One region of the Microbispora sp. CA-135349 genome, then DNA from elsewhere that is predicted to be linked to it. Evidence: riboswitches for the same ligand, from Rfam matches in the RefSeq annotation. Region 1 holds a riboswitch; each other region holds the start of a gene.
The links. Region 1 has a riboswitch for cobalamin ahead of ACQPZZ_RS25930 (ribonucleoside-diphosphate reductase subunit alpha). Riboswitches for the same ligand answer to the same signal wherever they lie in the genome.
Positions count from the first base shown of each region.

Region 1 (4,813 bases):
AGAACAGGCCCTCGATGCAGGCGGCGAAGCAGACGAGGTTGAGCAGGAAGGCCCGCCGGTCCTCCCGGGTCTCCAGCCGGTTCAGCTCGCTGATCGAGTCGATCCAGCGGAAGCAGAACTCCGCCTTGTCGCGGATCGACGGGATGTGCTCCACGGCCGCGAACGCCTTGACCCGCTCGTCGTGGTCGGGCAGGTAGGTGTCCAGCAGCGTCAGGTAGAACTGGACGTGCACCGCCTCCTCGAACAACTGGCGGCTCAGGTACAGCCGCGCCTCGGGGGCGTTGACGTGCTGGTAGAGGTTCAGCACGAGGTTGTTGGCCACGATCGAGTCGCCGGTGGCGAAGAACGCCACGAGCCGGTTGATCAGGTGCCGCTCCCCCTCGTCGAGGGTCGCGAGGTCGGCGAGATCGGAGGCGAGGTCGACCTCCTCCACCGTCCAGGTGTTCCTGATCGCCGCGCGGTACCTCTCGTAGAACCCGGGGTAGCGCATCGGGCGCAGGGTCAGGTCCATACCGGGGTCGAGCAGCATCGTTCTCATTGGCATGCCTCGCAGATTTCCGGGTTCTCAAGGGAGCAGGCGACGGCCTCATCGGGGGTGACGGCCGGCACGGTCGTCTGGGCGATCCTCGTCGCCGGACGGGAGCGCAGGTAGTAGGTGGTCTTCAGGCCCGACCGCCAGGCGTAGGCGTACATCGAGGAGAGCTTGCCGATGGTGGGGGCGGCCATGAAGAGGTTGAGCGACTGCGACTGGTCGACGTACGGCTGCCGCGCGGCGGCCAGGTCGATGAGGGCCTTCTGCGGGAGCTCCCAGGCGGTGCGGTAGAGCGTCCTGATCTCGTCTGGGATGGTCGTGATGTCCTGGATCGAGCCGTCGTTGAGCTTGATCGCGTCGCGCATCGGCCTGGTCCACAGGCCGAGGGCCTGGAGATCGCGCACGAGATACCGGTTGACCTGGAGGAACTCTCCCGACAGCGTCTCGCGCTTGAAGACGTTGGACACCTGCGGCTCGACGCACTCGTAGCAGCCTGCGATCGAGGCGATCGTGGCCGTCGGCGCGATCGCGACCAGCAGGGAGTTGCGCAGCCCGGTCTCCGCGATCCTGGCCCGCAGCGCGGCCCACTCCTCCGGGTGCGCCGGTGCGCACGGGAAGTGGTCGGGGTGCAGCACGCCGCCCGCCGCCCGGGTCTCCTCGTAGGCGGGGTGGCGCCCGCGTTCGACGGCCAGGTCGGCCGAGGTGCCGTACGCCGCGAGCGCGATCTCCTCGGCGATGCGGGTCGACAGCGTGAGCGCCTCCGGCGCGTCGAACGGCAGGCGCAGCGCGAAGAACACGTCGGCGAGGCCCATGACGCCGAGCCCCACCGGCCGCCACTTCCGGTTGGCCGCCTCCGCCTCCGGCGTCGGGTAGAAGCCGAGGTCGATCGTCCGGTCCAAGAACCGCACGGCGGTGCGGACGGTGGCGCGCAGCCTGCCGAAGTCTACGGCGTCCCCCTCGGGGGTCAGGTGGGCGGCCAGGTTGACCGAGCCGAGGTTGCAGACGGCGGTCTCGCCGTCGCTGGTGACCTCCAGGATCTCGGTGCAGAGATTGGACAGGTGGATGACGTTGCCGGGCAGCGCGGTCTGGTTGGACGCGCGGTTGGCGGCGTCCTTGAACGTCATCCAGCCGTTGCCGGTCTGGGCGAGGGTGCGCATCATCCGGGCGTACAGGGCCCGGGCGGGCACCTGCCGGACATATCGCCCGGCGGACTCCAGTTCGCGGTAGCGGGCGTCGAACGCCTCACCCCACAGGTCGGTCAGCTCGGGGGTCTCCTTGGGGTCGAACAGCGACCACGTGCCGTCCGCCTCGACCCTGCGCATGAACTCGTCGGGCACCCAGTTGGCCAGGTTGAGGTTGTGGGCGCGGCGCGACTCCTCGCCCGTGTTGTCGCGAAGCTCCAGGAACTCCTCGATGTCGGCGTGCCAGGTCTCCAGGTAGACGCAGGCCGCGCCCTTGCGCCTGCCGCCCTGGTTGACCGCCGCCACCGACGCGTCGAGCGTGCGCAGCCACGGCACGATGCCGTTGGACAGGCCGTTGGTGCCCCGGATGAGCGAGCCGCGCGAGCGCACCCGGGTCCAGGCGACGCCGATGCCGCCGGAGTACTTCGACAGCCGCGCCACCTGGCCGTACCGCTCGTAGATGCTCTCCAGCTCGTCGCGCGGCGAGTCGAGCAGGAAGCACGACGACAGCTGCGGCCGGCGGGCGCCCGAGTTGAACAGCGTCGGCGAACTGGGCAGGTAGGCCAGGGTGGACATCAGGCCGTACAGCTCGGCCGCCTCCGCCACCGAGGCCGACAGGCCGCAGGCGACCCGCAGCAGGAAGTGCTGCGGGCGTTCCAGCACCCGCCGGGTGACCGGGTGACGCAGCAGGTAGCGGTCGTAGACCGTGCGCAGCCCGAAGTATTCGAAGCGGTCGTCGGCCGCCGGGTCGATCAGCGCGTCGAGCGACTCGGCCTCGTCGGCCACGAACGCGGCGACGACGTCGCCCAGCAGCCCGGCGGCGTGGGCGGCCGCGACCGACTCGGAGAACGTGCGCACCCCCTCGGCCGCCGCCTCCTCCGCGATCAGCCCGTTCAGCAGCCGGGCCGCCCGGCGGGAGTTCTCCGGGTCGGCGATGACCCCGGCCGCCGCCTCCTCGATGGCCTGCCACACGGCCGCCACGTCGCGCGCGCCGTCCGCCCGCGCCAGGCCGGGCGCCGGGTCGGTGATCGTCATCAGATGCCCCCTCCTCGTCGTTCCGTGTCCGGCCGGATCGGAGAAGGGGGATGCCGCGGCGCACGCGCACGAAACAGACGTGCCGTGACGGTGCGGCGAACCCTCCCGCGAGGCCCGGCGCGGGGCGCGCGCCCATGCGCGCGCCGTCACTGGCAGGTCTTCGGACTCGCGGGCGTCCGGCCGGGCTCACGCCCCACCGGTCCTACTGGCCGTCGCTTCCCGGGCGCGCTCGCGCCCAGTGCTTGAGGACACAGCACCGTGCTGTGCCGACGGCGGTCGTTCCCGCTCACCGCTGCGGGGCAGTCCCGGATTCGCACCGGGTTCCCTCTTGCCTCACCTAGGTGAACCAGCAACGCGATGGATCCTACATCTTGTGGCCCTGATCGCAACCGGCCCTACAAGTTGTGTTTTTCAGTGCAATCCGAGATCATTGAGCAGCAGAGCCGTACGGCGCGCCTCGACGGTCAGCCATTGCCGGAAGTCGTCGCCCTCGAGCCACATCGGCGTCCAGTCGTTACGCTCGCACAGGCTCCGCCATCCCGGAGTGCCGGCGACGGCCCGGCACAGATCGAGCAGGGCGTCCCGCCCGGGCGTGCCAGGCGGAGCGATCAGCCCGGTCCAGTCGGCGTACACGATCCGTACGCCCGACTCCGACAGCGTCGGCGCGTCCACTCCGGGCAGCCGCTCGGCGGAGGAGACGGCGAGCGGCCGCAGCCGTCCGGCGCGCACGTGGGGGGCGACCTCGCGCCTGCTGCCGAACCCGAGAGCGATCCGCCCGTCGAGGACCGCGGCGACGGCCTGCGCCCTGGTGTCGAACGCGACGTAGTGGAGCAGGCGCGGGTCGGCTCCCAGGCCCCGCGCGGTCAGGCCGAGCAGCAGGTGCTCCGGACCTCGGTCGGCGCCGCCGCCCACTCCGGGCCCGCCGGGGTCGCGCAGCAGAGCGGCGGCGAACTGCTCGAACGTGCGGTAGCCCGAGTCGGGAGAGGCGACCAGCACCTCCCACTCCCCCGCCAGCCGAGCGAGCGGGACGGCCCTCGTGACCAGGAGCGGGTCACGGGTCAGCGCGCAGGCGGCGAGCAGCGCCGGGTCGGCGATCACCAGATCGGTCCGCGGCCCGCCCGGCCGGGCGAGCAACTGCCCGCCGTCACCGGTCTCCCGCCTGATCCGTACGGCCCGGGCCCAGCGGCGCCCCTCGATGAGCGCCTTGAACCCGGCGGCGACGCCGTCTCCGCATCCTCCGGGCGGCCCGGGGACCGCGAGAGAGAGCTCCCTCCGGTACGGCGGCGCCTGGACGCCACACGCGCCCGCGAGGGCCAGGGCTCCCAGCGCGAGGACCGTACGGCGTCGCATGTCGGCACCCTCCCGCCCGAAGAGTCCCTTACACGCACAGACTATGAGTAACCACACCATGTCACCACATAACGGACGTTACGGCTGCGGCGATCGATGCGGGTCGCGGCGGTGGCCTGCGGGAGCACGAGGGCCGTGCCGCTTGCTGCCGGAGGACGTGGACATGCGGGAGGGCGGCCGCGCTTCGCGCCCACACCCCTACCCTGTCCGGATGGGCACCGACATCTACGGATTCATAGAGATGCGTCACCCGCACGCCGACGAGGACTGGTACGAGGGAGACGCGTGGAGCGTTTCCCTGCCTCTTTACCCGCTCTATGGCGTCAATGACTACGCGTCGCTCGGTTGCCTCTTCGGCATTCGCAACCGGCTTGGCTGGACCCCTGTCGCGGCCGGCCGGGGCCTGCCGGCCGACGTTTCGGGACCCGTCCGTACCCACTATGAGGACTGCGCGCGGATGGATGCCGCCATTCATGGCAGCACGTGGGTTTCATGGGCGGAGCTTCGTGATCTGGACATGACCGTCCGCCCCGCCGCCCGAGGAGTGCTCGATGTGCATTCGGAAGGCGGCCACTCGATCACGCGGTATCGGATCGACGACCGGTGGCCCGATGAGGTCGTCGAGCGGTACGGGATGCCGCCCTTGGGCACCTCGCCCCTCGGGGCCCCCGCGGGCCGCTGGGAGGTTTCGGGACAGACCCTCGAGTACGGCCCG
Region 1 is NZ_CP192001.1:5,627,133-5,631,945, forward strand. It holds gene ACQPZZ_RS25925 (ribonucleotide-diphosphate reductase subunit beta) at 1-544, opposite strand, end outside; gene ACQPZZ_RS25930 (ribonucleoside-diphosphate reductase subunit alpha) at 535-2,748, opposite strand; cobalamin riboswitch at 2,883-3,114, opposite strand; gene ACQPZZ_RS25935 (Bug family tripartite tricarboxylate transporter substrate binding protein) at 3,160-4,098, opposite strand; gene ACQPZZ_RS25940 (hypothetical protein) at 4,310-4,813, shown strand, end outside.

Region 2 (4,813 bases), 1.2 Mb from region 1:
CGGTCGGTGCGTTGCCGACGGCCACGACCGCGCCGTCGAGCCGGTCGAGCCACAGATCGAGGGCGGCGGCGCTGCGCGTGGTGCCGAGCCGCTCGGCGAGGGCGGGCACGCGGGGGTCGCCGAGCGTGCAGACGATCTCGTTGTCGGCCGGCAGGCGTTTCCTGGTGACGCCGGAGGCGACCATCTGCGCGTCGCACAGCACGGGCGCGCCCGCCAGCAGGGCGGCGCGCGCCTTCGCGACCACGCCGGGGGAGTAGCCGAGGTCGGCGACCAGGTCGGTCATGCCGCAGGCGTGGATCATGCGGACCGCGACCCTGGCCACGTCGCCGGGCAGGCCCGTCAGGTCGGCCTCGGCCCTGATGGTCGCGAACGACCGCCGGTAGATCTCCGCTCCGTCGCGGACGTAGTCGTGCTCGGGCACGGACACCCCTGTTCGTTCGATGGTGTTCGTTCAGTGGCTCACGCGGTAGCCGCCGGGCGTGGCGACCACGTCGGTGACCCGCCCGCGCGGGCGCCCGCAACGACGTTCGCAGCCCGCCCAGTGGATCGGCCCGTCCGGCAGCTCGGGCGTGCCGGTCTCCGCCCAGCGCGCCGCGTCCGCCCGTACGTCGGCCAGCGCCTTCGCGCAACCGGGCCGCCCGGTGCAGGCCGACAGTCTGGCGTACGGCGAGGCCGGGTCGATCACCAGCCCCGCCTCGACGAGCGAATCGGCCACCGGCCCGACCGTCCCGGGCGCCAGGTCGGGCAGCACGACCGTACGCCACGGCGTCAGCCGCACCTCGGCGGGGGTCAGGCCGGCGAGAAGGTCCGCCTGTGCGGGGGTGAGCCTGCCGAGCGGCACGATCACGTCGACCGCGACCCGCCCGTCCGCCTGGGGAAACACCCCGCCCTTACGCGGCTCGGCAGCCGCCACGGTCACGGGCACGGTCACGGGCACGGCCACGGGCGCGGCGCCGGGAAGGCGGGCGGTGATCGTCGCGGGGCCGCCGGGGAGCTCGGCCACGCGCCAGGCGTCCCCGCGTACCGACTGGAACGCCTCGGCGGCGGCGAGGGCGACGGCGACGGCGTCGCCGGCGGTCACCGATCTGACCGGCTCGCCCGCGAGCAGGAGCGTCAGATCGCCGCCCAGGTGGTCGACAGGACGGCCGGGCTGCGCGGCGAGCGTCACGTCCGCGCCGAGCCCGAGGACGTCGCCGGTGCCGTCGTCGAGCGCGAACAGGAACCGGCCGGGCAGGCCGGCCAGCGCCGGACGCCCGCACAGGTCCGCGTCCAGCGCCGTCACCAGCGGCCGGACGTCGAGGACGCCCGTGGCCGACCGGCCGCTGAGGGGCGAGGCGACGATGTTGCGCACGCGTTCGTGGGTCGCCGACGGCAGCAGCCCGGCGGCGGCCATCCGCGCGGCGAACGCCGCCGGGTCCGCCAGCCCGCGCACCTGGACGTTGGCGCGTGACGTGAGCTCGATGACCCCGTTGCCCAGCTCCCCGGCGCAGGCGGCCAGCTCGCGCAGCGCGTCGGTGGTCAGGGCGCCGCCGGGCACGCGGACGCGGGCCAGCGCCCCGTCCGCGGCGACGTGCACCTGGAGCGCGCCGGGGCAGGCGTCCCGAGCCGCACGTCCGGAAAAGCCACCTATGACCACAGGCAGGATGCTAACGCCAGTTTTTCGATAGGGCCTCCGTCCCGTAAGGTCGGCGATGAACGATGGCAAGCGGAGGAAGCCGGTGTGAATCCGGCGCGGTCCCGCCACTGTGACCGGGGAGCGAACCCCACCACACGGCCACTGTCGCAAGACGGGAAGGCCGGGGTGAGCGTCGATCCGGGAGCCAGGAGACTCCTGCCGTCGTGCCGCCACGACCCGGGGCGAGGACCCCGAGGGAGGACCCTGCCATGCGCACGGACCAGCCACTCATCGTGCTGTTGTCCACGTCGGACACCGATCTGCTGAGCGCGCGCGCCAGCGGGGCGGCGTTCCGGCTGGGGAACCCGGCCCGGCTCGCCGTGGACGATTTGCCCGCGCTGGTCGAGGGGGCCGGCCTCGTGGTCGTCCGGCTGCTCGGCGGGCGGCGCGCCTGGGAGGACGGGCTGGACGCCCTGCTCGCGGGCCCGCGCCCGGTGGTCGTCCTCGGCGGCGAGCAGGCCCCGGACGCCGAGCTGATGGAGCTGTCCACGGTGAGCGGCGGGGTGAGCGGCGGCGTGTGCGCCGAGGCGCACGCCTATCTCGCGCACGGCGGCCCCGCGAACCTCGCCGAACTGCACGCGTTCCTGTCGGACACGGTCCTGCTGACCGGCCGCGGCTTCGCGGCCCCGGCCGCCACGCCGACCTGGGGCGTGCTCGAACGCGACGCCCGGCCCGGCGACGGCCCGGTGATCGGCGTGCTCTACTACCGGGCGCACCACATGGCGGGCAACACGGGCTTCGTCACCGCCCTGTGCGACGCGATCGAGGACGCGGGCGGCCGGGCGCTGCCGGTCTTCTGCTCCTCGCTGCGCACCGCCGAGCCCGAGCTGCTCGACGTGCTGCGCCGCGCGGACGCCCTCGTCGTGACCGTGCTCGCGGCGGGCGGTTCGCGGCCCGCGACCGCGTCGGCGGGCGGGGACGACGCGGCCTGGGACGTCGGCGCGCTCGCCGACCTCGACGTGCCCATCCTGCAGGGCCTGTGCCTGACGACCGGCCGCGCCGAGTGGGAGGACAACGACGACGGGCTGTCCCCGCTGGACGCCGCCTCGCAGGTCGCGATCCCGGAGTTCGACGGGCGGATCATCACGGTGCCGTTCTCGTTCAAGGAGATCGACGACGACGGCCTGACGGTCTACGTCGCCGACCCCGAGCGCGCGGCCCGGGTCGCGGGCATCGCCGTCCGGCACGGCCTGCTGCGGCACGTGCCCCCGCAGGACAAGAAGCTCGTCGTGATGCTGTCGGCGTACCCGACGAAGAACTCGCGGGTCGGCAACGCCGTCGGCCTGGACACCCCGGCCAGCACGGTCGGGCTGCTGGCCCGCCTGGCCGAGGAGGGCTACGACCTCGGCGACGGCTTTCCCGGGCAGGCGGAGCAGGACGGCGACGCCCTGATCCACGCGCTCATCGCCGCGGGCGGCCAGGACCAGGACTGGCTCACCGAGGAGCAGCTCGCGGCCAACCCCGTGCGGATCCCCGCCGAGACCTACCGCGCCTGGTACGACACCCTGCCCGAGGACCTGCGCGCCGGCGTGGAACGCCACTGGGGCGCCCCGCCCGGCGAGCTGTTCGTCCACGACGGCGACATCGTGCTCGCGGCGCTGCGCAGCGGGAACGTCGTGGTGATGGTGCAGCCCCCGCGCGGCTTCGGGGAGAACCCGATCGCGATCTACCACGACCCCGATCTGCCGCCCAGCCATCACTACCTGGCGGCGTACCGGTGGCTGTCGGCCGAGTGGGGCGCGCACGCCATGGTGCACGTCGGCAAGCACGGCAACCTGGAGTGGCTGCCCGGCAAGTCGGCGGGCCTGTCGGCGTCCTGCGCCACCGACGCGGCGATCGGCGACCTCCCGCTCGTCTATCCGTTCCTGGTGAACGACCCCGGCGAGGGCACCCAGGCCAAGCGCCGGGCGCACGCCGTGCTCGTGGACCACCTGGTGCCGCCGATGGCCAGGGCCGAGACCTACGGCGACATCGCCCGCCTTGAGCAGCTCCTCGACGAGCACGCGACGATCGCGGCGATGGACCCGGCGAAGCTGCCCGCGATCCGCGCCCAGATCTGGACCCTCATCCAGGCCGCCCGCCTCGACCACGACCTCGGCCTGAGCGAGCGCCCGCACGACGCCGAGTTCGACGAGTTCATCCTGCACGTGGACGGCTGGCTCTGCGAGGTCAAGGACGCCCAGATCCGCGACGGCCTGCACGTCCTCGGTGCGGCCCCGACCGGCGAGGCCCGCGTGAACCTCGTGCTCGCCATGCTGCGCGCCCGCCAGATGTGGGCCGGCCGCGAGACCCTGCCCGGCCTGCGCGAGGCACTCGGCCTGGCCGAGGACGGCAGCGCCGCGACCGGCGTCGTGGACCGCGTCGAGGCCGAGGCCCGCGCGCTCGTCGCCGCCATGGAGGAACGCGGCTGGGATCCGGCCGCCGTCGCCGGCGTCACCGACGACCCGGCGGTCGCGCGGGTGCTGACGTTCGCGGCGACCGAGGTGGTGCCGCGGCTCGCGCGCACCACCGACGAACTCGACCACGTGCTGCACGCGCTCGCCGGGGGATACGTCCCCGCCGGGCCGTCCGGGTCGCCGCTGCGCGGGCTGATCAACGTGCTGCCGACCGGCCGCAACTTCTACTCCGTCGACCCGCGCGCCGTGCCGAGCCGCCTCGCCTGGGAGACCGGGCAGGCCATGGCCGACTCCCTGCTGGCCCGCTACCGCGCGGAGACCGGCGAGTGGCCGCGCTCGGTCGGGCTGTCGGTGTGGGGGACCAGCGCCATGCGCACCGCCGGTGACGACATCGCCGAGGTGCTCGCGCTGCTCGGCGTGCGGCCCGTCTGGGACGAGGCGTCGCGGCGCGTCACCACGCTCGAACCGGTGCCGCTGAGCGAGCTGGGCCGCCCGCGCGTGGACGTGACGGTGCGCATCAGCGGGTTCTTCAGGGACGCCTTCCCGCACGTGGTGGCGATGCTCGACGACGCCGTCCGGCTCGTCGCGGGGCTCGGCGAGAGCCCCGAGGACAACTACGTGCGCGCCCACGTCGATGCCGACCGGGCCGCGCACGGCGACGACAGGCGCGCGACGCTGCGCGTGTTCGGATCGCGTCCGGGCGCGTACGGCGCGGGCCTGCTGCCGCTCATCGACAGCGGCA
Region 2 is NZ_CP192001.1:4,400,223-4,405,035, reverse strand. It holds gene ACQPZZ_RS20620 (precorrin-8X methylmutase) at 1-427, opposite strand, end outside; gene cobG (precorrin-3B synthase) at 452-1,636, opposite strand; cobalamin riboswitch at 1,709-1,831, shown strand; gene cobN (cobaltochelatase subunit CobN) at 1,885-4,813, shown strand, end outside.
Region 2: it holds a riboswitch for cobalamin, as region 1 does, so the genes downstream of both, cobN (cobaltochelatase subunit CobN) here and ACQPZZ_RS25930 (ribonucleoside-diphosphate reductase subunit alpha) in region 1, are expected to answer to the same signal.

Region 3 (4,813 bases), 1.2 Mb from region 1:
CGAGCCGCGCGTGCCACGTGGCGAGGACCGCCTCCGACTGCACGGTGACGGCGTTCGCGACCAGCCTCCCGCCCGGGGCGAGGGCGTCCCAGCAGGTCTCGACCACGCCGGCCCCCGTCACGCCGCCGCCCACGAAGACGGCCGCCGGGGCCGGCAGCCCGTGGAGCGCGTCCGGCGCGGCGCCGGTGACGACCCGCAGGCGCGGCACGCCCAGCGCGTCGGCGTTGCGCCTGACGCGGTCCGCCCGCACGGGGTCGCGCTCGACGGCGACGGCCCGGCACGAGGGGTGGGCGCGCAGCCATTCGACGGCCACGCTCCCCGAGCCCGCCCCCACGTCCCACAGCAGCTCGCCCGGCAGGGGCGCCAGCTTGGCCAGGGTGACCGCGCGCACCTCCTGCTTGGTCAGCTGCCCGTCCGACTCGTACGCGTCGTCCGGCAGCCCGCAAGCCCTCCCCAGTGGCGCGGCGTCGGGGACGTCGGCACAGGTCACGGCCACGATGTTCAGGGCCGGCATCGGCTCGGCGCCCGGCCGGCCGGCGCCCGTCCAGTCTGCGGCCGTGCCGTCATGGCGCGACTCGGTCGCCGCGCCGAGATCGCCGAGTACGGTCACGCGGCTCGCCCCGTATCCCCGCTCGGTCAGCAGGGCGGCGACCCGCGCGGGGGTGCCCGCGTCCGCGCTGAGGACGAGGACGCGGCGGCCCGGCGCGAGCGCGGCGGTCAGCGTGGCGAGCGGACGCCCGACCAGGCTGACGGTCTCGACGCCCTCGGCGGGCCAGCCGAGCCGCGCGCAGGCCAGCGTCACCGACGACACGTGCGGCAGCACGCGCAGCCGCTCGGGCCCGAGCAGCCGGGCCAGCGTCGCGCCGATCCCGAAGAACATGGGATCCCCGCTCGCCAGCACCGCGACCGCGCGTCCCGCGTGCGCGTCGAACAGCCCCGGCAACCCCGCGACCAGCGGCGACGGGTACGGCACCCGCTCGGGGGCCAGCGACGCGGGCAGCAGCGCGAGCTGCCTGGCCGACCCGACCACGACGTCCGCGGCGGTCAGCTCGGCGCGCGCGGCGTCGGTGAGGCCGGCCCAGCCGTCCGCGCCGATCCCGACGACCGACACCGGCCTCATCGAGCGGGTTTCCTGAGCAGGTAGGCGTCCATGACCCAGCCGTGCGCCGCGCGCGCCTCCGCCCTGCGCCGCCGGATCTCGCCGGCGACCTCGCGCACCGGCCCGGCCAGGAGGATCTCGTCCTCGGTCCCGACGTAGGCGCCCCAGTAGACGTCCGCGTCGGCGGCCTCCGGCAGGTCGGCGAACGCGCATCCCGCGTCGAGCATCACCACGATGTCGTCTGCGGCCTCGACGTCGGCGGGCAGGCGGCGTCCGGTCGTGATGTGCAGGGGCCTCGCGACCCTGGTCAGGCTGACGCGGTGCCGCGCGGCCAGCGCCGACACGCTGCTGATCCCCGGGATCACCTCGTAGTCGAACGGCTCCCCGCCCCTGGCCAGGACGTCCTCGACGATGGCGATCGTGCTGTCGTAGAGGGCGGGATCGCCCCAGACGAGGAACGCGCCCACGCCGTCCTCGGGCACCTCGTCGGCGATGAGCCGCGCGTAGACCTCCGCCCGGCGGGCCCGCCAGTCGGCCACCGCCTCCACGTAGGCGCCGCTCGTCCGGTCGCGTTCCGGGTCGCGTGCCTCCACCACCCGGTACGGCTCCCGCGCGTGGGCCGCGATCAGCTCGCGCCGCAGCCGCACCAAGCCGTCCTTCTCTGCACCCTTGTCGAGCAGGAAGAACACGTCCGCCGAGGCGATCGCCGCGGCGGCCTGGAAGGTGAGGTGGGCTGGGTCCCCGGCGCCGATGCCGATGATGAGGACGCGCTTCATAGGTCACGAGTATGGACCACGGCTTGACGTACTTTTGCAGACGGTGCACGCTCTAGGGGACAATTGCAGACAGAGGCGACGGTGTGCAGGAACCTGGTGCGAATCCAGGACGGTCCCGCCACTGTGACCGGGGAGTGTCCCCCGCTTGTGACCACGGCCGAGACGGCTGGAAGGTCGGGCGACACGATGACCCGGGAGTCAGGACACTGACCCGTTGTCCTCCATCACCGGGGCGAGGCACCCCGTGAGGAGAAATCATGGCTCAGCCGGCCATTCCCGTATCCCGGCCCCTGCCGGTCACCATCCCCGTGCGCGAGATCCTGCCCTGGGCGGTCTTCGCCGCCGTGGTCGGGCTCATCCTGATCTACTTCGTCGGCGCGGAGCAGGGCGCCACCCACCTCATCAGCGGGCACACCGTGCACGAGTTCGTGCACGACGGCCGCCACCTCCTCGGCTTCCCCTGCCACTGAGGCCCGCCGGATGCCCACCATGCGCTCCCTGCTGGTGCGCGGCATGCTCGTCGGCCTCGTGGCCGCGCTGCTCGCGTACGTCGTGGCCTGGTTCGCCGGCGAACCCCAGGTCGCCGCCGCCATCTCGCTCGAGGAGGCCAAGGCCGCCGCGACAGGAGCGGCACACGAACACGAACTCGTCAGCCGGACCGTCCAGGAGACCGCCGGCCTCCTGACCGCCCTGCTCGTCTACGGCGCCGCACTCGGCGGCTTCTTCTCCATCGCGTACGCCGTGGCCCACGGCCGCCTCGGCGCCCTCGGCGCCCGCGCCACGGCCCTCGTCGTCGCGGCCGCCGGATTCGTCGTCGTGTACGTGACCCCCATCCTGAAGTACCCGCCCAATCCCCCGGCCGTCGGCAACCCCGACACCATCGGCCGCAGGACCGCGCTGTACTTCACGATGATCCTGGTCGCGCTGCTGGCCGCCGCGGTCGCGACGTACGCGGGCCGCGCCCTGTCGCCCCGGCTGGGCGGCTGGAACGCGACCCTCGCGGGCATCGTCGTCTACGCCGTCCTCGTGGGCGTCTCGTACGCCCTGCTGCCCCCGATCAACGAGGTGTCCGGCGACTTCCCCGCCGACACCCTCTGGTGGTTCAGGGTGTCGTCGTTCGGCGTCCAGTTCGCCCTGTGGGCCGCCATCGGACTGCTGTTCGGCGGCCTCACCGAGCGTTCCCTGCGTCAGGGCGTCCGTGCCGAGGCACGACTGCGTCCGGCCGGAACAGCCTGACTCCTCTCAACTAGCGGAGGGCCTCCAGGAGAGAGGTGAGGGCCGGTCCGAGGGGGGCGTCGAAGGTCATCAGCGCCTCGCCGTCGCCCCGGGTCGGCCCCTGATTGATTATCGCGACGGGGATCGAGCGGGCGGCGGCGCGCCGGACGAACCGGTATCCGGACATGACGGTCAACGAGGATCCCAGGACGAGCAGCAGACCGGCCCGCTCGGTCAGCGCGTAGCACTCCTCGACCCGTGACGGCGGCACGTTCTCGCCGAAGAACACCACGTCGGGTTTGAGCACGCCACCGCAGCCCTCGCAGTCCACCGTGCGGAACGTCTCGATCTCGTCCACGGCCAGAACGGCGTCACCGTCCGGATTGATCATCTCCGAGCGGGCCCGCCAGCCGGAGTTGGCCGCGCGCAGCCTCCGGTCGAGCGCGTACCGCGAGGTGCGGTGCCCGCAGGCCAGGCAGCGCACCCGATGCAGGCTGCCGTGCAGTTCGACGACCCCGTGCGCACCCGCCGCCTGGTGCAGACCGTCCACGTTCTGCGTGATGATCCCGGCGACCAGGCCGCAGCGCTGCAGTTCGGCCACCGCGCGATGCCCGGTGTTCGGCGCGGCGTCCACGATGTGACGCCATCCCAGGTGGCTGCGCGCCCAGTAGCGCCTGCGGGCGGCCGCGCTGCTCACGAAGGTCTGGTAGGTCATCGGGTCGGCCCTGCGCCTGCGGCCGGTCTCCCCTCGGTAGTCCGGGATCCCGGACTCGGTCGACAGGCCGGCCCCGCTGAGGACCACCACCTCGCCGTCGGCCACGAGATCGGCCAGCAAGCCCCACCGCTCGGCAATTCCCGCGTCGCGCACCACAGTCACGCATCCATGGTGCCCGAAGCATCACACATGTCAGCCCCGCCCCTCCCCCAGCCGTACGTCGAAGATGACCTCGACCTCGTCGCGCAGCTTGAGCGCGCCGAAGAACGCGGAGTAGGGGCGGATGCCCCACTCGGACTGCACGACCGTCGCCCGGCCGCGCGCTCGTCCGTCCGCGAACGCCCCGTCCACCGTGACCGGCCGAGTGGCGCCCATGATTGTCAGCTCGCCCTCCACGCGGAACGCCTCGGGTTCGCCCACGACCCGGGTCGACCGGAACGTGACCAGCGGGTGCTGATCCGCTTTGAGGACCTTGTCACGCATGTTCTTCTCGATGTCGACGCGATCGGAGTCGGTGAGCGGCTTTACTCCGCCCGTGCCTTCCCGGACCCGCATCGAGGCCACCTCGGCCTCCACCGTCACCCGGCAGCCCGCCAGGTCGTCCGGCGCCACCACCGCCTCGCCCCGCCACCGGGTGACCTCGATCGTGAGGTCATGCCCGGCCTTGGCGCCCAGCCCGGCCCGGCCGGTGAGGACCAGGAGCCGGCCGGACCTCGGCCCCAACGCGTACGTGCCCGCCTCGACGTCCATTTCGTGGGCATTCCCGCGGAACGGTCCGGAGATGTCGGCACCGGATGACATCGTGGTGATCCATCGCCAGGAAGGAAACGGATCATGAGCGAGCCCGAGGCGTTCACCGGAACATCCACCGGGACATTCACCGTGCGGCCCGTCGGCGTCGTACGGTCCGTGCTGACCGACCGTGCCGAGGCGCCGCGGCAGGGGCGCGAGGGGGCGCCGGACGCCTGGTTGGAGATCGACCCGCCCGTCACGGAGGCGCTCGACGGG
Region 3 is NZ_CP192001.1:4,408,349-4,413,161, forward strand. It holds gene cbiE (precorrin-6y C5,15-methyltransferase (decarboxylating) subunit CbiE) at 1-1,120, opposite strand, end outside; gene cobF (precorrin-6A synthase (deacetylating)) at 1,117-1,875, opposite strand; cobalamin riboswitch at 1,923-2,104, shown strand; gene ACQPZZ_RS20650 (CbtB domain-containing protein) at 2,133-2,345, shown strand; gene ACQPZZ_RS20655 (CbtA family protein) at 2,356-3,111, shown strand; gene ACQPZZ_RS20660 (NAD-dependent protein deacetylase) at 3,122-3,967, opposite strand; gene ACQPZZ_RS20665 (YceI family protein) at 3,998-4,555, opposite strand; gene tsaA (tRNA (N6-threonylcarbamoyladenosine(37)-N6)-methyltransferase TrmO) at 4,640-4,813, shown strand, end outside.
Region 3: it holds a riboswitch for cobalamin, as region 1 does, so the genes downstream of both, ACQPZZ_RS20650 (CbtB domain-containing protein) here and ACQPZZ_RS25930 (ribonucleoside-diphosphate reductase subunit alpha) in region 1, are expected to answer to the same signal.